DNA from 3 places in the Staphylococcus kloosii genome. Region 1 is predicted to be linked to each of the others. Evidence: riboswitches for the same ligand, from Rfam matches in the RefSeq annotation. Region 1 holds a riboswitch; each other region holds the start of a gene.

Region 1 (8,548 bases):
CAAATTTAGATATAATAAAAGTATAATACGTATATGGTGTTAATACACCATTTTACCTCTACTAATAATTTTTTGGAAATTAGGGCAAAGGATGATCATAAGCCTATTATGATATCTTTTGTCCTATTTCTATGTAACTGGAATAAAGTATCAAAATAAATTTTACTTTATCATATCAATTCTTTACTACGTTAGTGATAAGGCACTAAAATAAGTATAAACATGCTACAATAATTTTGTGTGGTGAACACATAAATATTTTCATAAAATATATTCCCTAGTATGAAGTAGGAGCAAGTAATTTCTATGACACTAGATCAAAATAGCGACTTTGATTTAGAAATGGACGAGGCTTGTTCCTCTTTTTTTTGCTAGTTTTTCTCTTTTTTACTTTTTTAATGTTGTTTTTTACATATGTACTTTAACATATATACATTCGAATAAATACAGGCTATATTGGTTGTGAGGTAAGACATAAACATCACGATAACTTTCAGTAGCATGCTGGATTTTACACAACAAGAACATATGTACTTATCTCTTTTTTATTCGCTTTCTCCTAAGCTATTTATTAATATTTTTTATAGTTCATTACAATTGTAGCGCATTGTATTAAACTAGCATATGTTAAGGTAGTTAACCTTCCAAACTACCACGCTCAACTATTTAGTGTTTATTGATAAGCGACTATTTTATAAATAAACCTAAGTTAAAGCACTCTAATTATTGATGATATATCAGTAGTTAGAGTGTTTTTTTGCATCAACGGACATAAAGGCATAAGTATTTAAACACTGCGTATTATATACAAAACAGTTATAATATAAATGATACGGAGGAATGTTAAAGTGGAATTTTGGTTAGAACAACAAGCTAAAAACAAAGGTGATAAAATTTTTATTAACGATGGGCATACACAATTAACCTTTAAAGCATGTTATGACTTATCACTAAAGGTTGCAAATAATTTAGTGGAACTTAACAGAACGAGATTAGGGTTATATATTAACAATAGTATAAATGCCGTTATATTAATTAATGCTGCATGGATAGCTGGCATTGAATTAGCGATGATCAATACTAGGCTAACTAAACAAGAAATTTTAAATCAAATGGCTTCAATCGATGTGGATACAATTGTTTCAACACTCGAGCTTGAGTTAGAAGGTATATCAATAATAGATGGGCAAGAAATGATCACTAAAGAAGATGATAATGATAGAACGCAAAAAGCCAATTTTAATTTAAATTCCATTGCTTCTATTATGTTTACTTCGGGTACGACTGGACCTCAAAAAGCAGTGCCACAAACTTTTGCTAACCATTTAGCCAGTGCACAAGGTTGCAAACAAAGTTTAGGTTTTGACGATAATACCGTGTGGTTATCTGTATTACCTATATATCATATTTCGGGTTTGAGTGTTATTTTAAGAGCGATCATTCAAGGGTTTGCAGTGCGTATAGAACAAAAATTTGATACACAGCGTATGTTAGAAATTATTCGTGAAGAACATCCGACACATCTCTCACTTGTACCTCAAACGCTACAATGGTTACTTGATGCAGGATTGTCACAACCATATAATATTGAAAAAATCTTACTAGGTGGGGCGAAACTATCGAGTCAGCTTATTGATAAGTCATTGCAATGTAACTTACCAATATATAATTCCTTTGGTATGACGGAAACTTGTTCACAATTTTTAACTGCTTCTCCAGATATGTTATCAGAACGTTATGATACAGTGGGTAAACCTAGTGATAATGTGCAAGTAGCTATATCAAAACCTGATGGTAATGGTCATGGAGAACTGCTAATCAAAGGTGACAATGTAATGAATGGTTATCTTTATCCTAGTAATTTAACGGATGTTTTTGAAGATGGTTATTTCAATACAGGTGATATTGCAGAAATTGATGAACAAGGGTACGTAATGGTTTACGACCGTCGAAAAGACTTAATAATAAGTGGTGGAGAAAATATTTATCCATATGAAATTGAATCGATAGCTAAATATTATGACGGTATTAAAGACGCAATGTGTATCGGTATTGAAGATTCCACATGGGGACAAGTGCCATATTTATATTATGTAGCCGATGAAGCAATAGATCATAATCTGTTACACAGATTTCTGTTGGAAAAGTTGGCTAAATATAAAGTACCGAAAAATTTTGAACGTGTAGAACAATTGCCTTATACTTCTACCGGCAAATTACAAAGAAGTAAAATTACTGGTTATTAAGGAGTTACACAAGTGAAAATTATTAATTTAGAGATTTACTATTATAATGAAAACTTTAAACAACCAATTATTACTCCTAAAATAACTTTGTCTGAACGTAAGGCTTTAATTATTAAACTGACAACTGATAATGGCGAAAGTTATTATGGAGAATGTAATGCCTTTGAAACAGATTGGTATTTTGATGAAACGATAGATATTGTTATTAATAAAATAAAAGAATGGTATACAGCAGTTCAAGGTATGTCATTCAACTCTTTCAAGGAGATTAAACAAACCTTAACACAATTAGATGCTTACCCAGCTAGTAGAAGTACGATTGTCATGGCCTGTTATCAAATGTTCAACGATTTACAATCACTCACAGTCAGTTATGGCGCGACGGTAAGTGGTTTGAATAACGAAAAATATAGACAGTTAGTCGAAACGCAACCCGAACGCATAAAGTTAAAATGGACGACTAATATTTTGCATGATTTAGACAAATTAACAACGTTACCATTTGATTTCAATATAGCGGTCGATGCGAATGAATCTTTATCTTTAAGAGCCGTTAATTTACTCGAACAAGTGGCTACATATAATGTTATTTATTTAGAAGAACCTTTTAAATCTTTACAAACTTTAGATAAATCGGGTATTACAGCGCAGTTGGATATTGCTTTAGATGAAAAAGCAATCGAGTTCAATGCAATTGAAAAGGCGATAAATAACCATAATATTAAAGTGGTTATTCTTAAACCATTTCGTTTAGGCGGTATTGATAAGGTAATGGATATTATTAAAAGTTTAGAACACTTAAATGTAAAAACCGTAATAGGTGGTATGTATGAATATGGATTAAGTAGATATTTTACAGCTATGCTTGCCCAATATGTTACATACACGAGTGACATTACACCTGCAGGGTTTTATTTTGAAGAGGATTTCGTTGAAAATATGGGTATATTAAAAAATGGAAGGTTAGTATTTAACCCTCCAGTAGTTGATGCGGCAAAATTAGTGCCTATTTATTAGTATGTTTATGCTCTTTTTTTAAAGGAACCGGATCAAAACCACTTTTGTGGAATGGATGACATTTTAAAATACGTTTTAACCCTAACCATCCACCTTTAAATGGACCATAGACTTCTATTGCCTCTTTGGTATATGCTGAACAGGTAGGATAGAAACGACATGTCGCTGGCGTTAATGGTGAGATGAATTTTTGATAAATATAAATAATAAATAATAAAACTTTTTTCATAATGTTACCTCCAATGGAGCTTTAAACATTAATATTTTAACATATTTTGAGGTGTCTGATGACTATTAAGTATTTAGATAAAGATAATAACGAAGTATATCTTAACTATACAACAGATAAAGATGAGGCTAATGGTCAGCATGTATTGATTATACCGATATATAATAACAAATTATTATTTACTCAACATGATATTAGAGGTATAGAGTTTCCTGGTGGCAAAATTGAGGAAAATGAATCTTCGTTAGCTGCTGCGCAACGAGAATTAAATGAGGAAACAGGCGCAGTTGCGACAGAACTTCATTACATCGCTCAATATTATGTCGCTAGACAAAATTTACCTAGTTTTTATAAAGATGTATATGTTGCTAAAATTGACTATTTAGAAAATAAACAAGATTATTTAGAGACGAGTGGACCTAAATTTTTTAGTAAAGTTACAGATATACCTGAACAACAACGAAGTTTTTTAATAAAAGACACAACCATTTTAAACTGTTTAGAACGGGTGATCGAACTTGGATATTATAAGTAAAAAACGTATGCCAATTGATGTAACGACGCATGTATTTGACGAAATAACTTATGAAGTTGATGGGTTACATGTTAAAGGACTTATGGCGACACCTGCACATGAAGTTAAACGTATAGTGATGTATTTGCGCGGTGGAAAAGGACAAGTAGGTAAAGTAAGAGCTGCGCGTTTATTGCAATTTATTGATCCGACTACTTTAGTCATTGCACCTTATTATCGAGGCAACAATGGAAGCGAAGGAAAAGATGATTTTTATGGTGATGATTTAAATGACGTAACACAGTTACTGTCAATTTTGATTCATCATTATCCTCATGCGTTTGTGCATATGATTGGTTTTTCACGTGGAGGCTTACAAGGATTATTAACTTTTCAAGATTTACCTGTACATAGTTATATTATTTGGGGTGGCGTAACTGATATCCATTTAATGTATCAAGAACGTGTGGATTTAAGAGGTATGTTGCGTAGAATGGTAGGGCATCCGAAAAAAGATATTGAGGCTTATGATAAAAGGGATGCTATTAAGCATATAACTCAAGATGCGCCGCCAATATTAATTATACATGGTTATCAAGATCATCAAGTCGGCATTCAACAAGCACAATTTTTAGCGCAATCTTTAACTGAAATTGGTGCTGTGCATCGGACACTATATCAACAAAGAGAAGGACATGTACCGAGACCCTTTGCATTATCAAAAGTATTAAAGCAACTTAAGCAATGGATGTTAGATATAGAAAATCAACAACTACAAGATAACTACAACGTGGAATAAAATTTATATAATATTAAAACAAGGCTATGCATAATGTCATAGCCTTGTTTTTTACATAGATATTACTTTTTAAAGCCGCCTTTTTCAGCAAGCTCAGCTGTCTCTTCACCGAATTTTTCAAAGTTTTGGTTAAAACGTTCGATTAAATCGTTAGCTTGTTCTTTATAAGCTTCTTTATCGCTCCATGCGTTCATAGGATTTAAAAGTGTTTGAGGGACGCCTTCAATACTAACCGGAATATTTAAACCAAATGTTTCATCTGTCGCATATTCAGCTTCAGTTAATTCACCAGTAATAGCTTTGTTAACCATTTGACGAGTATAAGATAAACTAATACGACGACCTACGCCGTATTTACCACCAGTCCAACCAGTATTAACTAAGTATACATCAACTTCATGTTTATCAATCAATTCACCTAAGATGTCAGAATATACTTTCGCATCTAATGGTAAGAAAGGTGAGCCAAAACAAGTTGAGAACGATGGTTCAGGTTCTGTAATACCACGTTCAGTACCTGCAAGTTTAGCAGTGAAACCACTTAAGAAATGATACATCGCTTGGTCTTTAGTCAATTTAGAAATTGGAGGTAACACACCGAAAGCATCAGCAGTTAAGAATATAATCGTATTTGGATGTGCTGCTTTAGATGGTTTAACAATATTATCAATATGGTCTATTGGATAGGCAGCACGAGTATTTTCAGTATAGTAGTTATCATCGAAATCAATATCACCATCGTTATCAACTACTACATTTTCTAAAATAGTACCATATTTAATCGCGTCGTATATTTGAGGTTCTTTTTTCTTAGAAAGATTAATAGCTTTAGCGTAACATCCACCTTCAATATTAAAGATACCATTATCATTCCAACCGTGTTCGTCATCCCCAATTAATTTACGAGTAGGATCGGCAGATAAAGTTGTTTTACCTGTACCAGATAAACCAAAGAATAATGCTACGTCACCTTTTTCGCCTACATTGGCTGAACAATGCATACTCATAATATTATCTTTAGGTAATAGGTAATTCATTACTGAAAAAATACCTTTTTTCATTTCACCAGCGTATTCAGTACCACCGATAAGGATAACTTTATGTTTGAATGAAGTAATAATAAATGTTTCAGAATTTGTACCATCAACAGCTGGATCTGCTTTAAATCTTGGTGCAGAAACAATTGTGAAATCAGCTTTGATTTCTTCAGCTTCTTCTTTGGAATCAGGTTTAATAAACATATTTTGTGCAAATAAGTTATGCCAAGATAATTCGTTGATAACAGATAGTTTTAATTGTGAATCTTCGTCACTACCTGCGTAACCATTGAAAATGTACAATTCATCACGTTCGTTTAAATAATCTAAAACTTTGTTATATAGATTTAAAAATGTAGTTTCGTCAATAGGTTGATTGATATTACCCCAATCAATATCATCTTTATAAGAAGGTTCAGTTACTATAAATTTATCTTTCGGTGAACGACCTGTATACTTCCCAGTTCGAGCATTAATTGCACCAAGTTCAGTCAATTCACCTTCGTTGTTTTCCAACATCTTATAGTACAATTCGGTTGTTGATAATTGAAATAAAGAAGTTGTTTTTTTATAAATGTTTTCCAGTTTACTTGTGTAAGTATATGTATCTATCGCCATACTTAATCCCTCCAACGCTATTTTTATGTAAGCCTTTACAATAAACGAGTATAACATAATCACTATATTATGCCATAAAAATTATTATAAAATTTGGGATTTTGTAAAATTGACATTACTATGCAGTTTAGGTAGTATAGTTACTAACGGATTCTCTTATCCTGAGAGGCGGAGGGACATGGACCCAATGAAGCCCAGCAACCTCTTCTTTATACATTAAAGAAGGAAGGTGCCAAACCGTTTGCAGACAAATATCGTCTGAACGATAAGAGCGAATGGACGTATTGAGCCTTCTCTCTATTTTATAGTGATGAAGGCTCTTTTTTATTAAGCTCACAAAAGAGAATTTTCGTAATTTAATAACTAAAGGAGCAAATTATGACATACAATAGAAGATTATTCACTTCAGAATCAGTTACAGAAGGACACCCAGATAAAATTGCGGACCAAGTATCTGATGCAATTTTAGACGAAATATTAAAAGACGACCCAAATGCTAGGGTGGCTTGTGAGACAACAGTTACAACAGGTATGGCACTTATTTCAGGTGAAATTTCGACTACGACTTACGTAGATATTCCAAAAGTAGTTCGTGAAACGATTAAAAACATTGGTTATACACGTGCGAAATATGGATATGACAGCCAAACTATGGCAGTGTTAACTGCTATTGATGAACAATCTGCAGACATTGCACAAGGAGTAGATACAGCTTTAGAATATAGAAATGATATTTCTGAAGAAGAAATTGAAGCTACAGGTGCTGGCGATCAAGGTTTAATGTTTGGTTATGCAACGAAAGAAACAGACACTTATATGCCATTACCAATTTTCTTATCTCATCAACTCGCTAAACGCTTATCTGATGTACGTAAAGATGACATCATTAAATATCTACGTCCTGATGGCAAAGTACAAGTTACGGTTGAGTATGATGAAAATGATCAACCTCACCGTATCGATACCATTGTAGTATCAACACAACACGCTGATGACATAGAACTTTCTCAAATTCAAGATGATATTAAAGAACACGTTATTTATCCAACAGTTCCTAAAGAATTGTTAGATGAAAAAACGAAATTTTATATTAATCCAACTGGACGATTTGTTATAGGTGGACCTCAAGGCGATGCTGGTCTAACAGGTAGAAAAATTATCGTAGATACATACGGTGGTTATGCACGTCATGGTGGGGGATGCTTTAGTGGTAAGGATCCTACAAAAGTAGATAGATCAGCAGCATATGCAGCAAGATACGTTGCTAAAAATATTGTTGCGGCTGATTTAGCAGATAAATGTGAAGTACAACTTGCATATGCAATTGGTGTTGCTGAGCCAGTGTCTATTTCAATTGATACGTTTGGTACTGGGAAAGTAAGTGAAAGTGAATTAGTTGAAGCGGTAAGAACGCATTTTGACTTACGACCAGCAGGCATTATTAAAATGTTGGACTTAAAACAACCAATTTATAAACAAACAGCAGCTTATGGTCATTTTGGTCGTACTGATGTATTATTACCATGGGAAAAATTAGATAAAGTTAACCTCTTAAAAGATGCAGTAAATGCATAATCAAGTTGTTATAACTTTATTAGTATTTTTATCGAATGATTAAACAATTTTTATTATAATGGAGATAATGATATATAAAGGAGCGAAATTGTTATGAATTCATTTGGACCAATTCAAATTGGTTTGATTGTAGCTATCGTAATAGCAATTATTTGTTTCATTCTATTTTTAATTGCTTTAAAAAGTAAGAAAAAAGCACAACAAAAAATAGAAGAACAATACCAATCAAAACAACAAAAATTGAGTGACGAACACGCAGAGGAATTAGAAAAAGAAAGAATTAAAAACAAAAAAACTGTGACGAAACAACAAGAAGAATATGAGGCAACAGTTAATTCTAAAGACAGAGAAATTGATGCATTAAAATTATTCTCTAAAAATCATAGTGAATATGTGACTGATATGAGACTTATCGGTATACGTGAACGACTTGTAAACGAAAAACGAATTCGTCCTGAAGATATGCACATTATGGCTAATATCTTTTTACCAAGAAATGAATTTAATGATGCA
Region 2 (8,548 bases), 1.1 Mb from region 1:
TACGGAAAAATATTTTTTATTTAATTATCCAAAATCTGCATGGGCATAATCTATATCAGTGAATTTATTGTATTGTTTCATGAAATGTAATTTTACTGTACCTGTCGGGCCGTTACGTTGTTTTGCAATTATAATTTCAATTTCACCGTTCTCATCGTTCATTTGAGGTTCAAATCCTGCATCATCGTCGTCTTCATCTTCTTCACCGCGATTGTAATAGTCATCACGATATAAGAAAGCAACGATATCAGCATCTTGCTCGATTGAACCAGATTCACGAATATCACTCATCATTGGTCGCTTATCTTGACGTTGTTCCACGCCACGCGATAACTGACTCAATGCAATAACAGGACATTCTAGTTCTCTAGCAATCGCTTTTAGCGTACGTGATATTTCAGATACTTCTTGTTGACGGTTATCTGAAAAACGTGAACCACTACCTTGAATAAGTTGTAGATAGTCAATAACAATCATATCTAATCCGTGTTCTTGTTTTAAGCGACGACATTTAGAACGAATATCAGTAATTCGTATACCCGGCGTATCATCAATAAATATTTTGGTACGTGATAATTTACCTACTGCAATCGTAAATCTATTCCAATCTTCTTCCGTCATTGTACCTGTACGTAGACGGTTAGAATCCACATTACCCGAACTACAAATCATACGTGTCGCTAGTTGGTCTGCACCCATCTCGAGAGAGAAGATACCAACTGAAAAATGATCTTCATGTGTCGCTACTTTTTGCGCAATATTAAGAGCGAAGGCAGTCTTACCAACAGAAGGACGTGCCGCTAAAATGATTAAATCATTACGGTTAAATCCTGCCGTCATTTGGTCTAAATCTCGGTACCCAGTAGGTATACCTGGGGTTTGTCCGCTATTTTGGTCAAGTAATTCTGCATTTTCGTAAACATCACCTAAGACGTCTCTAATATCTTTAAAGCCATCGCTTTCACGTGTGGAAGATAGTTCAAGAATACGACGTTCAGCATCGTTAAGTATTGTATCTAATTCAAGTTCATCATTGTAACCATCATTTGCAATACTATCTGCAGCTTGGATTAATTTACGTTTTAAAGCATGTTTAAAAACAATGTCCGTATAATATTGTACGTTTCGCGTTGTCGGTACATTATTAGATAGCTCTGCTAAGTATTGTGGTCCACCCGCTTCACTCAAGCGACCTTCTTGTGACAATTGATCCATTATAGTGACAACATCGATTTCTTTATTATCTTCGTTGAGATTCATCATCGCACGGAAGATATGTTGATGTGCACCCCTATAAAATGACTCAGGAAGTAATACTTCCTGAGTTGAGTTTACTAATTCTGGATCAATGATAATGGCACCTAAGACAGATTGTTCAGCCTCATTACTATGGGGCATTTGATTTTGTTCATACATTCCATCCATGTCGATTACACCTCATATTTCAATCCATAATTATTGTTCAATTGTGTGTACACGAATAGTACCTTCGACTTCTTTATCTAGTTTGACCGGTACATTTGTATAACCCAATGCATGGATACCGCTTGGTAAATCCATTTTACGTTTATCAATTTTAATATCATGTTGCTCTTGTAGAGCTTGTGCAATTTGTTTCGTACTTACTGAACCAAATAATTTGCCACCTTCACCAGTTTTAGCTGAAACTTCTACTTCAAGGTCGGCTAATTTTGATTTAAGTTGTTTCGCTTCATCGATTTCTTTTTGACGTTCTGCTTTAGCTGCTTTTTCTTGTTGTTCTAATTGTTTAAGATTTCCTGGTGTCGCTTCGACAGCTAATTTATTTTTTAAAAGGTAGTTATTAGCATAACCTACTGGTACGTCTTTGACTTCACCTTTATTACCTTTACCTTTAACGTTTTGTGTGAATATTACTTTCATCAATTTTCACTCCTACTCATTTGTTCTGTTATTGCTTGTTGTAATTGTTCGATCGCTTCTTCGACCGTAACATCTTTAAGTTGTGTGGCAGCATTTGTTAAATGGCCACCGCCACCGAGTGCTTCCATAGTTAGTTGCACGTTAACTGCTCCTAGTGAGCGGGCAGACATACCAACAAGTGAATCTTCTCTTCTAGCGACAACGTAAGATGCCTCTACACCATCTAAACTTAACAGCTCATCTGCAGCTTGTGCAACTGTAACAGGATGGTATATTTTGTCGTCTGGACCATGAGCTATGGCAACACCGTTATCTTGTAATTCTACCGTACGGATTAATTCTGTACGGTTAATATACGTATCGATATCATCTTTCAAGAAGTGTTGCGTTAAAATTGTGTCGGCACCGTGTGCACGTAAATAACTTGCGGCATCAAATGTTCTTGAACCCGTACGTAAAGTAAAGTTACGTGTATCAACGATAATACCTGCGAACATTACTGTAGATTCTAAACGTGTTAAACGTTGTTCTGTTGGTTGATATTCTAGTAATTCTGTCACAAGTTCAGCCGTTGAACTAGCATATGGTTCCATATAAACAAGTAACGGGCTAGAGATAAAGCTTTCACCACGTCTATGGTGGTCAATGACTACTTTTCTATTGGCTTTGTTTAAAATATCTTCATCTATAACCATTTCAGGCTTATGCGTATCGACAATAACGACAGTCGTTCTTGATGTCATATTGTCCCATGCCTCTTCGGAACTAATAAAACGTTCTTTTAATTCAGGTTTTTCATCGATAGAATCCATTACACGACGTAATGTTGGGTCGATGTCTGAATCATTTAACACGATATGCGCATCTAAGTTATTCATCATTGCAAAACGAGAAACCCCGATTGCTGCACCAATGGCATCTAAATCAGGACGTTTATGTCCCATGATAATAACTTTATCGCCTTCCATAAGTATATCTTTTAATGCGTGAGAAATTACGCGCGCTCTTACACGTGTACGTTTTTCCATTGGGTCAGTCTTACCGCCATAGAAACGTACATTACCATTTTGGTTTTTAATCGCAACTTGGTCACCACCACGACCTAAGGCTAAATCTAGTCCTGATTGTGATAATTCACCAAGATCAATTAAACTATCAGAACCTTCACCTACACCTATACTTAATGTAAGTTGTGCTCTGTAACCAACACTTTTTTCTCTTAACTGACTTAAAATATCAAAGTTTGCATCTTCAATTTCATCTAATATATGTTGGTTTAAATACGCGACGAATTGATCTGTACTATAACGCTTAAAGTAAATGTCATATTCAGATGCCCAACGACTGATAACTCGGGTTACCATTGAGTTAATTTCTGAACGTTGCGTATCGTTCATGTTTTGTGTGATTTCATCATAGTTATCTAAAAATAACGTTGCAATAATTGGTTTCGAATCATTATATAATTCATTAATACGGACTTCTTCTGTAATATCGAAGAAATATAAAATATGCTCTTTTTCAGAATATCTTACGCGATAGTGATAATTTCTATCTTCTATATCAATTTCTTCAGTTTTTTCTAATTGCTTTAATATATTTGGATAAACTTCATTTACTGGATCAGAGATTACATTGCGATCCAAACGTTCTGACATAAATTGGTTCATCCACTCAATATTTTCGTTTTCATCAATAACTACCATACCAATTGGTAAATTTTTAATTGCTCGATTACTACCGGCTGATATGTGTCCACTTAAATTATCGACGTAGTTGTCCATCTTTTGTAAAGCTTGCCTTACCATTAAAGCAGCAATAATAATTACGACTATCAAAATCGCAGTAGCGATGCCGGCAATGAGTTGGTTAAAAATAAACCATACTGCGACTAAAACTAATGCCGTAATTGCCATAATGATAAATGGTAAAACTAATGCTTTTTTAGTGGATTGACGGTTCATTTTGTCCACCTCACATTATTTTTTAATGATACCTTTTAAGTTAAATGCTAAATCAATAAACCCTATTAAAACGACAATATGTGTAAATGGCGTTAAAATTGTCCCAATGACCATTAACACTACTGTTAAAGCTGTTGGCATGCCTTTCGCTTTGCCAAAGAAATGTATTAAACTTAAACCTTGCAAATACATACATAATGATAACACAATTTCAAAATTCAATACGATACTTTGGAAAGTACCCGCTTTAGACGCAAACATAACACAGAGCAGTGTAATAACGTATAAAATAAGTAAAACTTTATTCATTTGCCATGCAAATAACGGTTTAAATACTGGTGTTGCTACTTTAAATTTGCGTAATATTGGAAATGTAATAATTAGGTTAATTAAGATAAGTAGAAATATCGTTATAATAACGTAGCTAGGTAGTTGAACTGCAAATTGACGGAGACCTTCCCCTATCGTATTTTCGTAGCCATTCTGCACACCACTCTCTTCAATTGCTTGTAGCATTTGAGTTCTTAGTGGTTTTATTAGCGTATCTACTGTTGGTATTTTATTAAGCGCTTGTAAAATCATAAAAGCGACCAATGAGATGATACTGATAAATGTTGTAGTTACGTATAGAATACGTTCTTTTGATGTACGTTCTTTTAATAATTGGCCTACTAAAAAACTAACAATTAATATTAAGACCATCGTACTTAATACGAATATATTACCTAACAAAGTGGTTAAAATTACTGTAATTACAGCGGCCAATCCAAAAGATTCTTTAGATTTGTGCCATAGTACAATGCCTGGTATTGTCGCAAACAAGCATAATACAAAACCAAGTGGCGGTAATATATGTAAGACTAAAGCAACGATGATGAGTGAGATAATACTCAAAATAGTAGCTTTAGGTTCAATTTTTGAAAACAAATTTTGCCACTCCCATACTTTTTGACTGTATTACTATTCTAACCTCTTTAGAAATTTTATACAATTATTGATAATTTCGAATGAGCAGGTCAAATTTCATTCATAACGTGACTAGCTTTATTCGCGAATCATCGGTCAAACAAAAAAAGCTCTAAGTCTACTTATAACAGTAAACTCAGAGCTTTGCTGTATTTTATTTACGCTTAAATTTAGAAACTTTTAAGAAATGATACAAATTAGGTGCCCAATCGTTAAAGTTAAGTAAAAATCCATCATGGCCTACATTGTCAGGTACGAAGAAGTGACGGTGATATTTAAACCGCTCCCCTACTGCACGTACTAGATCATCGGGATACAATAAATCATCCGTAAAGCCCATCGTTAAAACTTTAGTATCTAAAGATTTAAATACTTCGGTAACGTCCGTACGATCTCTGTCGATATCATGACTATCTAAGACGTCCAGGAGTGTTAAATAACAGTTAAGATTAAAGTTTTCTTTAAATTTATTACCTTGATGTCGTTGATATGCTACGACTTGGTCTGGTGAAAATCGTTTATCATAACTTTTAGATGAACGATACGTTAAAAAGCCTAATTGTCGTGCAATACTCATGCCTTCTTTACCAGCTAACTGAATTGATTGACGTGCAATTTCATTAAATGCACGACTATAAGAGGAAGTCTTATCTGTAGCGGCAAGTATGACTGCCTTCTTCACATCAAATTGTCTATTATATAGCAATTCCATAGCTTGCATGCCACCAAGTGAGCCACCGATTAAGATATCAATGTGGGAAAAACCCAATGCTTTAATCCCAACTTCTAATGCTCGTACAACGTCTCTTAAAGTTAGTTTTGAAGGAAAATCATCATCTATTAATGCAGAACTTGAACCAAATGGACTACCGATAACATTAAAAGTTAGAAATTGGTAATCATTAATTGGCATATAACCTCCATCAATAATTTCGCGCCACCAGCCATGATCCTCGTCCGTTCCATACGTCACATGGTTACCTGTCAGAGCATGACATACTAACACGAGCGGTTGACCTTTGAAGCCTACATGTTCATAACGTAATTTTAAATTTGATATTGTTTCCCCTGATTCTGTTTCAAACGGTCCTAATTCTAACGTGTCCACAGTATAATTTGTCATGTTCGACCTCCTACTAACTTAAAAACCTTCTTACTCGATATAAGTAAGAAGGTTACTGGTTACTTATCATTCGAATATCTTCGTTGGTTTTAGCACCGTACTCTATAGCCGGTTGCTGAAGCATCTATGGGCCAAGTCCCTTAGCTTCTCAAAATAAGATTTGATTTAATTTATTAGATTTATTTTTCGAAACACCCATACTATAGATGTCGAAATTTTCTATTAATTTCATTCTAACGAATAACGCTTACTACTTCAATGCTTAACATTAAAATAGTAAACGTATAAGCGCCATTATAAAAATACCGGCAACTATAGTTATTGTGAGACTTTTAGATATAAATGCCACTAATACAGTTGGAATGATTGTTACTAAAAATGGAATATTAATAGTATAACCAAATTTACCACTGTGTTGTTCGATAACGCCATCGATAATCAGTGCAGTAAACAATGTAATTGGGATAAACGATAACCATTTTACGACTTTTTCTGATAAATGAACACGTGTAATCAACATAAATGGTACTACCCTAGTTAACCACGTGACCACACCACATAACACGATGATGCTTAGCATATGTATCGTCATACTCATTTGGTCATCACCACCCCTAATGTAGCCGCAAGTACCGAAGATAAAATAATTGCTACGTATGTAGGCATAAATAAACTAAATAAAAACATCATTACAATGACACAAACAATCAATACGATATAAGTCATAATTTGAGAACGTTGTACCGTTTCAAATTGTGAAATTGCTAAAAAGATAAACATACCAGTAATAGCAAAATCTAAACCGAGTGCATCTGGGTTGTGGATATATTTACCGAAAATAGCGCCAACAATACACGATACAGTCCAAAATAAATATGCCGTTAAATTAAGTCCATGTAACCAACGATCATTTATCTGTTCACCTTTTAAGTGAGGTGTTATAGCAACTCCAAATGTTTCGTCAGTAACTAACGTTGCTAACCCTAAACGATTAAGCCAACCGTAATTTTTATATTGGGGAGCTAAGGTCATACTTAATAAAAACATCCTTGAATTAACTATAAAAGTCGTTAATACAATTGCAGTTATAGGTGTTCCAGCAATCACTAAACTACAAATAATAAATTGTGCTGCACCGGCATAAACGAGTAAGCATAATAAAATTATTTCTATAAGACTAAACTTAGATGCTACCGCAACGATGCCAAAAGAAAGTCCCACACCTGCATAACCTAATAATGTAGGTACGCATTCTTTAACACCTTGCCTAAATGTTAAATGCGAAGCCATATACTACCCCTCCCCTGCCTGTAAGCATATTATTGATAGTCTAATACAGAATATTTAAGCGAGCAATAAGGTAAGTCTACCGTTTGTCTGATGTAAGACAAACGGTAGACTAAAACCTACTATATTTTAGCCTCCCCTACCCTATTAAAAAGCGTTCCATCTCGTAGACAGAACGCTTGTAATAGCTATAATATATTATTATTTAACTACTGGACCTATTTTAGTTTTGCCACCCATAAATGGTACAAGTGCTTCAGGAATTGTAATTGAGCCATCTTCATTTTGATAATTTTCAACGATAGCTGCGAAAGTACGACCTACCGCTAACCCACTACCATTTAATGTGTGAACTAATTCTGGCTTAGATGCTTTATCTCTTTTGAAGCGGATATTTGCACGACGTGCTTGGAAATCAGTAACGTTTGAACAAGAACTTATTTCTTTATAATCATCATAGCTTGGTAACCAAACTTCTAAATCATAAGTTTTACTTGCACCGAAACCGATATCTCCTGTACATAAAATCACACGGCGATAAGGTAATCCTAATTCTTCTAAAATAGCTTCCGCATGAAGCGTCATTTCTTCTAATGCATCCCATGAATCTTCAGGCTTTTCATAACGTACCATTTCTACTTTATCGAATTGGTGTAAACGAATTAAACCTCTTGTATCTCTACCAGCTGAACCCGCTTCACTTCTATAACAAGCAGATTGCGCTGTGAATTTTTCAGGTAAGACATCAGGACCAATAATTTCATTTCTATAATAGTTAGTTAATGGTACCTCAGCTGTTGGAATAGTGTATAGACCTTCTTTTTCGACTTTAAATAAGTCTTCTTCAAACTTAGGTAATTGACCAGTACCGTACATTGATTCTGCATTAACTAATTGTGGTACCATCATTTCAGTATAACCATGTTGAGTCGTATGTTTCGTAACCATATAGTTCATTAATGCACGTTCTAATTGTGCACCTTCACCAGTTAAAAATACGAAGCGTGCACCTGAAACTTTTGCAGCACGTTCAAAATTAACCATTTTTAAGTTTTCTACTATATCCCAGTGAGGTTGAGCTTCAAAATCAAATGTTCTTGGTGTACCCCATCGTTTTAATTCAACATTATCTTCATCTGAATCGCCAACTGGCACATCATCATGAATTAAGTTAGGAATAGTAGCTAAATGATTCGTTAATTGTTCATCGACATCATTTAATTGTTCATCAAGTTGTTTAATCTTATCTCCTAATTCTCTCATTGCAGTGATCGCATCATCCGCATTTTCTTTATTACGTTTTTTC
Region 3 (8,548 bases), 900 kb from region 1:
CGATGTCGAAATTAGGATTGGTAACACGTACGACACAAGGTGTCTTTGGTGGTACAGTTTCATATGGTTGTTTAGATACACCAAAAGCCCCAGGACAAGTTCATGTAAGCGTGTTAAGAGAACAATTAAAAATATACGAGTAATTTGAAAATACGCCGATTGTATCTTATAATTGAAAATAGTTATCATTAACGAAAGGGCGATAGAGAATGGAACTACAAGATGCAATCGCTAATAGAAGAAGTAGCAAAATATTTAAGAGAGATATGCATATCGATGATGAGGCATTGTATCAAGCCATAAAACAATCATCCGATGCACCAAATCACGGTTTAAGAGAACCTTGGCGTGTTGTGCATATCGCTAAAGATAGATTAGGTGACATGAGTAAAGCAATTTCAGATAAAGCATTTCCACATCAAAAGGATAAACAACAGGATCATTATAAAACAGTGACAAAATTAGGTGGTATGTTAGCACTAATCGTTAAAGATGATCCAAGACAAAAAGAAAATTTAGAAAATTATCTAGCTTTTGGTACATTTGCGCAAAATTTAATGCTATTACTTCATGAAGCGCATATCGGTACATGTTGGAAAACACCTCCATATATTTTTATGCCACAAGTAAGAAAAGAATTAGGCGTTAAAGATGATGAAAGTTTGGTGGGCTTTTTATATTTAACGGATATGCAAGATGACATGCCACATGCACCACGTCATACGCATAATATTATTACCGAATTTTAATTCGTAAATAATCTATGTAATTACACGATGGATTAATATAAATTGTAAGTACAAGATTTAGTGTCTTAAAAATAGAGCAGTAGCCACTTTCGTCTAAGAAAGCGGCTACTTTTTTGTAAAACTATATAAAAACAACTTATTGCTAACTGATTTAATCAGTGAAATGAGTTGTTATTTGTTTTCTGGCTTGAATTATTTATCTAATCAAAGGATAAATTAATTAAATGTCTCAGCTAAGAAAGACTCAACTTGTTCAGGAGATTTTGCATTTGCCGAATGTAAATGAGCTAATTTTTCTCCATTTTTAAATACTAATAAACTAGGAATACCCATGACCTCATTATCTGCGGCAACATCTTCTAGCTCATCTCTATTGACTGTATACCAATTGTAATCATTATATTTTTCTTGTATTGGATCGATCCACATATCCATTGCTTTACAATCAGGACACCAGCCGGCCTCGAATTTAACAATTACTGGATTATCGCTATTTATAGTAGTGTTAAAATCATCATTTGTTTTAATAGGTTGCATAATAACGCTCCTTTTTTTAATTTATTAATTTTTATTATAACGAATAATTATTATTAATTAAAAACTTTAAGCTTAAAATTAAGAGCGTTTTTAATATAATTCTGCTATATTAGTGATAACAACGTATAGGAGGTACAGAAATATGATTAAATTTTACCAATATCCTAATTGTACTACTTGTAAAAAAGCGGCTAAGTTTTTACAAGCATATGGTGTTAGTTACGAACCAATCGATATCGTTCAACACACACCAACGAAAAGTGAATTTAAAGAAATTATTGAACGTACAGGCATTGAAGTGAATAAACTATTTAATACACACGGCGCAAAATATCGTGAGTTAGGTCTAAAAGATAAGTTGAGCTCAATGTCAGACAATGATAAGTTAGATTTGTTAGCTCAAAATGGCATGCTTGTTAAACGCCCATTAGCTATATCTGGAGATAAAGCAACAGTAGGTTTTAATGAAGAAGTTTATAAAGAAACTTGGTTGTAATCAACAGAAGTAATAGTAGGGTGTTTATATATTAGACACATGTTTATCACTACATGTCGTTTATTATTTTATTTTTATTATAAACAGTTGCCTTTAAGCATCGTCATATGGCATCATAAAAGTGTAAAATCATATAGGAGGGGATACTTGTGGCAGTACCGAGCGAATTAAAATATTCTAAAGATCATGAATGGGTTAAAATTGAAGGCAATACAGCAACAATTGGTATTACTGAATACGCACAAAATGAATTAGGAGATATCGTTTTTGTTGAATTACCAGAGGTTGACGATGAAATTAATGAAGGAGATACTTTTGGTAGCGTAGAATCAGTTAAAACTGTATCAGAATTATATGCACCTCTTTCAGGTAAAGTCTTAGAAGCAAATGAAGAATTAGAAGATAGCCCTGAATTCGTAAATGAATCACCATACGAGAAAGCTTGGATGGTTAAAATAGAAGTTACTGATGAAAGTCAATTAGACGGTTTATTATCAGCTGAACAATATTCAGAAATGATAGGCGAATAATAAAAAAGTTGAACTCCTTGATATTTATATCTAGGAGTTTTTATTATTATGACAAAATTTATTACAACGTAAGCATATTTTTGGTCGTTTGATAATAATTCATGTTTAATGAACAAATACATCGTGGAATAGTATAGTAAAGTATAGATAATCGACTTTGAGAAGGTGGATGTCATGACTCTATTAAATAAAGTAATTGTCGTTGAAGGTAAATCAGATAAACTGCAAGTAAACAAAGTGCTTGATGAACCTGTACAGATAATATGCACTCACGGTACCATGAGTATTGATAAAATTGATAAAATGATTGACACACTTTATGATAAACAAGTATTCATCTTGGTTGATTCAGATGATGAAGGTGAAAAAATTCGTAGTTGGTTCAAAAGATATTTAAGTGAAAGTAAACATATAAAAGTAGATAAACAATATTGTGAAGTAGCACGATGTCCTAAACCTTATTTATCTAGGTTATTAGAAAAAAATGGCTTTATAGTTAAAGACGAAGAACAGTTAGACAAAGCACAATTAGAAAATATAGCTGAAAGGGTAAGTTTGATAACATGAACGTAACAAAAGAACAACGAGTTAATGTAGAAGAACATTTCAATGAAGAAAAACATTTAATTTTTGGATATACACCTACATGTGGTACGTGTAAAGTTTCAGAAAGAATGTTAGATATCGCGAACGACATTTTAAAATTACCAATCACTAAGATTGATTTGAATTTACATCCTGATTTTAGTCAACAACATGAAATTCAATCAGTCCCTGTTCTAATGGTGATGTCAAAAGGTTCAGAACTAAAACGATTATACGCTTTTCAGTCTGTTCCTTATTTGTTAGAAAATTTAAAAAAATAATTGACGAAACATTAGTGTAATGGTAGGATTAAAAATAATTAAATTATGTAACTCTTATCGAGAGAGGTGGAGGGATGTGCCCTATGAAGCCCGGCAACCGTCTAATTAATAGAAATGGTGCCAATTCACATAAAGTTAAACTAACTTTAAAAGATGAGAGAGGGTATGTATTGCTTTCTCTATTCTGGATAAGATAGGGGAAGCATTTTTTAGTTTATCGAGCATTACAAGGAGGCAATCACAATGATTGAGTTAAATCAAATCGTCAAACGTTATAAGACGAAAAAGCAAGAAGTTCTTGCTGTCGATCATGTTGATTTAAACATAGAAACTGGCTCAATTTTTGGCGTGATTGGTTTTTCAGGAGCGGGAAAAAGTACTTTAGTTAGACTTTTAAACAATTTGGAACAGCCAACATCTGGTGATGTCATTATTGATGGAGACAATATAGGACAGTTGTCTAAATCAGCATTACGTCAAAAACGTCAAAAAGTAAGCATGATATTTCAACATTTTAATTTATTATGGTCTAGAACCGTATTAAACAATATTACGTTCCCTTTAGAAATTGCTGGCGTATCACGACAACAAGCAAAAAAGAGAGCGCAAGAATTAATCGAGCTTGTAGGCTTGCAAGGAAGAGAAAACGCATATCCTTCGCAGCTATCAGGTGGGCAGAAGCAGCGTGTAGGTATTGCACGTGCGCTTGCAAATGAGCCAACTGTATTACTTTGCGATGAGGCGACAAGTGCATTAGACCCTCAAACGACAGACGAAATTCTTGATTTACTGTTGAAAGTTAAAGAACAAAGCAATATAACTATTGTAATAATCACTCATGAAATGCATGTAATTCGTCGCATTTGCGATGAAGTTGCGGTAATGGAGAGTGGACGAGTGATTGAACAAGGTACAGTTAATGATGTTTTTGAACACCCTAAACATCAAGTGACAAAACGTTTTGTTAAAGACGATTTGAATGATGACTTTGACGAATCTATCGATGACTTAGGTGCATTACAGCCTGGAGATTACATAGTAAGATTAAACTTTGTAGGCAATAATACTACAGAACCAATCGTTTCATATATAACTAAGACACATAATATTGATGTGAATATTTTAGAAGCCAATATTAAAAATAGTAAAAATGGTTCAATTGGATTTTTAGTATTACATTTACCAAATGTAGGCACTAATCAATTCGACACTTTCAAAGAAAACCTAGAGTCGCAACAAGTATCAGTGGAGGTGTTACGTCATGGGTAAGTCATTTGGAGAAATTTTACAAGAGATGCTAACAATGCCAAATGTACAATGGCCTGAAGTTTGGCAAGCAACATATGAAACGTTATACATGACAGTGATTTCGACTATTTTTGCGTTTATTTTCGGTATTATTTTAGGAGTACTGTTATTCCTATCGGCGAGAAGTAAATCCAAAACTGCGCACGTGTTTTATACGATTGTGTCATTTGTCGTTAACTTATTTAGAGCGATTCCATTCATTATCTTAATTTTGCTACTCATTCCATTTACAAGCATAGTTTTAGGGACAATAAGTGGACCAACTGGTGCATTACCAGCATTAATCATAGGTTCAGCGCCATTCTATGCTAGATTAGTTGAAATTGCATTCAAAGAAATTGATAAAGGTGTTATTGAAGCGGCATGGTCTATGGGTGCTAATACTTGGACAATCGTAAGAAAGGTACTATTACCAGAAGCGATGCCAGCATTAGTCTCAGGTATCACCGTTACTGCAATTGCTTTAGTTGGTTCAACAGCAATCGCAGGTGTAATTGGTGCAGGAGGATTAGGGAACTTAGCATATTTAACTGGATTCACGCGTAACCAAAATGATGTCATTTTAGTTTCAACAATTTTAATTTTAATCATAGTATTTATTATCCAATTCATTGGTGATTGGGCTACAAATAAAATCGATAAAAGGTAAGATGAAAGGGGACTTAACATGAAAAAGTTTTTAAGTTTAGCGTTAGTTGCAATTTTAGCAGTAGTACTAGCAGCTTGTGGTAAAGGCGGAGATGATAAAAAAATTACTGTAGGTGCATCACCATCACCACATGCTGAAATCTTAGAAAAAGCTAAGCCTTTATTAAAAGATAAAGGTTATGATTTACAAATTAAAACGATCAACGATTACACAACACCTAACAAATTGTTAGATAAAGGCGAAATTGACGCTAACTATTTCCAACACACACCATATTTAAACACTGAGAAAAAAGACAAGCATTATAAAATTGAATCAGCTGGTGACGTTCATTTAGAACCAATGGCTGTGTATTCTAAAAAATATAAAAGCTTAAAAGATTTACCAAAAGGCGCTACGGTTTATGTTTCAAATAACCCAGCTGAAGAAGGTCGTTTCATTAAATTCTTCCAAGATGCTGGATTAGTTAAAGTTAAAAAAGGCGTGAAAATTGAAGATGCTAAATTTAGCGACATTGTAGAAAACAAAAAAGACATTAAATTTAACAACAAACAATCAGCTGAGTACTTACCTAAGATCTATCAAAATCAAAAAGCTGACGCAGTAATCATCAACTCAAACTTTGCTATTGACCAAAAATTAAGCCCACGTAAAGATTCAATCGCTTTAGAAAAATCTGAAGACAATCCTTATGCTAACTTAATAGCTGTTAAAGAAGGTCATAAAGATGATAAGAAAGTTAAAGCTTTAATGGAAGTTTTACAATCTAAAGAAATCAAAGACTACATTAATAAGAAATACGACGGTGCGGTAGTACCAGCTAAATAATAAAGCAATAAACACTCCCTTATCTTATGAAAAGGGAGTGTTTTATAATATTGTACTACCATCAAAATGGAACACAGTAAAAGAAAATAAACGTATATAGCACCTGTTTTGTTGTTATAAATATTAAGTTAAATGGAGTAGCTAAATAGTGTGAATAGCCATTGAGAACAAACGTTTAATCATTATCAGTTACTTTTAGAAAGTAAGGCTTAATAAAAATAGTTGCTTTATAATAATTATTATAAAATACCACGCCAAAAGGTTTATATTAGCTAGTAAGTGCGTTATAATTAGACGATGTAATGCGTTTGCAGTTTTTTGACTGTAGATTAAAATTATTATAAACTAGTAAGGAAAACATATTATTTATTACGGAGGGAATATGTATGCCATCAACATTAGAGATCAAAGACCTACATGTGTCTATTGAAGATAAAGAGATTTTAAAAGGTGTTAACTTAACAATTAATACTGGTGAAATTCATGCAATTATGGGACCAAATGGTACAGGTAAATCAACATTATCATCTGCAATTATGGGTCACCCAAGTTTCGAAGTAACTCAAGGTGAAGTTCTTTTAGACGGCGTGAATGTTTTAGAACTAGAAGTTGACGAACGTGCAAAAGCTGGTTTATTCCTAGCTATGCAATATCCTTCAGAAATTACAGGTGTTACAAACGCTGACTTCATGCGTTCTGCAATTAATGCGAAACGTGAAGAAGGAGAAGAAATCAATTTAATGCAATTCATCAAAAAATTAGATAAAGAAATGGATTTCTTAGACATCGACCAAGATATGGCTCAACGTTATTTAAACGAAGGTTTCTCTGGCGGTGAGAAAAAACGTAATGAAATTCTTCAATTATTAATGTTAGAACCAAAATTCGCAATCTTAGATGAAATCGACTCTGGTTTAGACATCGATGCGTTAAAAGTTGTTTCTAAAGGTATTAATGAAATGCGTGGAGATGAGTTTGGTTCATTAATCATCACTCACTATCAACGTTTATTAAACTACATTACACCTGATAAAGTACACGTAATGTTCGGCGGAAAAGTCGTTAAATCAGGCGGACCAGAATTAGCTAAGCGTTTAGAAGAAGAAGGTTACGAATGGGTTAAAGAAGAGTTCGGTGCTACAGAATAAGTCTCAACTCATATTTATTTGTATAACTGATTGTTCTTAGTCAGTATATCCAAAACAAGGCAACAACTAATCATCTTAATGGGAGGAAAATAGTATGACGACTGAAACTTTGAACATTTCTGAAGCGCAACTTGTTGAATATTCACAAGCCCATAATGAACCTTCTTGGATGACGGAATTACGTAGAGAAGCGTTGAAATTAACTGAAACTTTAGAAATGCCAAAACCAGATAAAACTAAAATAAATAGATGGGATTTTGACTCATTTAAACAATTTGAAACAACAGGTGAAGCGTACGATGATTTAGATGCGTTACCTGAAGAAGTAAGAGCAATTATCGATGTTGATAAATCAGAAAACTTGATTATCCAACATAATAATTCATTAGCTTTTACACGTGTTTCTCAATCAGCTAAAAAAGATGGCGTAATTGTAGAAGGCTTATCAGAAGCTTTAGTTAACCATCCTGATTTAGTACAAAAATATTATATGAAAGACGCGGTTTCTATTGACGAACACCGTATTACTGCTTTACACACAGCATTAATGAATGGCGGGGTTTTCGTCTATGTACCTAAAAATGTAGTCGTAGAACATCCAATTCAATATGTCGTATTACACGATGATGAAAATGCTAGTTTTTATAACCACGTAATCATTGCTACTGAACAAAGTGCTGAAGTAACTTACGTTGAAAACTATCTTTCAAATGCAAGTGGCGAAGGAAACCAACTAAATATCGTATCAGAAGTAATTGCTGGACCTAACTCAAATATTACTTATGGTTCAGTGGACTATTTGGATAAAGGCTTTACTGGTCATATTATTCGTAGAGGTACTGCAGATGCAGATGCAACGATTAATTGGGCATTAGGCTTAATGAACGAAGGTAGTCAAATTATTGATAATACTACAAACTTAGTAGGTGACCGTTCAACAAGTGAATTAAAATCAGTTGTTGTAGGTACTGGTGATCAAAAAGTAAACCTTACTTCTAAAATCGTTCAATACGGTAAAGAAACAGACGGTTACATTTTAAAACATGGTGTTATGCGTGAAAATGCATCATCTGTATTTAATGGTATTGGTTACATCAAGCACGGCGGTACAAAATCAATCGCGAACCAAGAGTCTCGTGTTTTAATGTTATCTGAAAATGCACGTGGTGATGCTAACCCTATCTTATTAATCGACGAAGATGATGTTGAAGCAGGACATGCTGCATCTGTTGGTCGTGTTGACCCAGAACAACTTTATTATCTAATGAGTCGCGGTATCTCACAAAGAGAAGCTGAAAGACTTGTTATTCATGGTTTCTTAGACCCTGTTGTTAGAGAATTACCTATTGAAGATGTTAAACGTCAATTACGTGAAGTAATCGAATTAAAAGTAAACAAGTAATAAACCTTAGCACAGTCACCTTATGATAAAGTGAT

The links. Region 1 has a riboswitch for S-adenosylmethionine ahead of metK (methionine adenosyltransferase). Riboswitches for the same ligand answer to the same signal wherever they lie in the genome.
Region 2: linked by a shared signal. The riboswitch ahead of metX (homoserine O-acetyltransferase MetX) and the one ahead of metK (methionine adenosyltransferase) in region 1 are both predicted to bind S-adenosylmethionine.
Region 3: linked by a shared signal. The riboswitch ahead of C7J89_RS11390 (methionine ABC transporter ATP-binding protein) and the one ahead of metK (methionine adenosyltransferase) in region 1 are both predicted to bind S-adenosylmethionine.

What each region holds. Positions count from the first base shown of each region.
Region 1 is NZ_CP027846.1:1,388,382-1,396,929, forward strand. It holds gene menE (o-succinylbenzoate--CoA ligase) at 849-2,246, shown strand; gene menC (o-succinylbenzoate synthase) at 2,259-3,263, shown strand; gene yidD (membrane protein insertion efficiency factor YidD) at 3,253-3,495, opposite strand; gene ytkD (RNA deprotection pyrophosphohydrolase) at 3,551-4,027, shown strand; gene C7J89_RS06995 (alpha/beta hydrolase family protein) at 4,011-4,805, shown strand; gene pckA (phosphoenolpyruvate carboxykinase (ATP)) at 4,868-6,460, opposite strand; SAM riboswitch class I at 6,614-6,732, shown strand; gene metK (methionine adenosyltransferase) at 6,839-8,035, shown strand; gene C7J89_RS07010 (nuclease-related domain-containing protein) at 8,129-8,548, shown strand, end outside.
Region 2 is NZ_CP027846.1:292,955-301,502, reverse strand. It holds gene dnaB (replicative DNA helicase) at 25-1,425, opposite strand; gene rplI (50S ribosomal protein L9) at 1,456-1,902, opposite strand; gene C7J89_RS01540 (DHH family phosphoesterase) at 1,902-3,866, opposite strand; gene C7J89_RS01535 (DUF2232 domain-containing protein) at 3,882-4,793, opposite strand; gene metX (homoserine O-acetyltransferase MetX) at 4,987-5,955, opposite strand; SAM riboswitch class I at 6,016-6,115, opposite strand; gene C7J89_RS01525 (AzlD domain-containing protein) at 6,224-6,553, opposite strand; gene C7J89_RS01520 (AzlC family ABC transporter permease) at 6,550-7,245, opposite strand; gene serS (serine--tRNA ligase) at 7,444-8,548, opposite strand, start outside.
Region 3 is NZ_CP027846.1:2,287,541-2,296,088, reverse strand. It holds gene aroD (type I 3-dehydroquinate dehydratase) at 1-143, shown strand, start outside; gene C7J89_RS11420 (nitroreductase family protein) at 210-749, shown strand; gene C7J89_RS11415 (thioredoxin family protein) at 966-1,286, opposite strand; gene C7J89_RS11410 (arsenate reductase family protein) at 1,429-1,782, shown strand; gene gcvH (glycine cleavage system protein GcvH) at 1,932-2,312, shown strand; gene C7J89_RS11400 (toprim domain-containing protein) at 2,487-2,879, shown strand; gene C7J89_RS11395 (thioredoxin family protein) at 2,876-3,178, shown strand; SAM riboswitch class I at 3,230-3,338, shown strand; gene C7J89_RS11390 (methionine ABC transporter ATP-binding protein) at 3,422-4,447, shown strand; gene C7J89_RS11385 (methionine ABC transporter permease) at 4,440-5,135, shown strand; gene C7J89_RS11380 (MetQ/NlpA family ABC transporter substrate-binding protein) at 5,154-5,963, shown strand; gene sufC (Fe-S cluster assembly ATPase SufC) at 6,350-7,111, shown strand; gene sufD (Fe-S cluster assembly protein SufD) at 7,206-8,513, shown strand.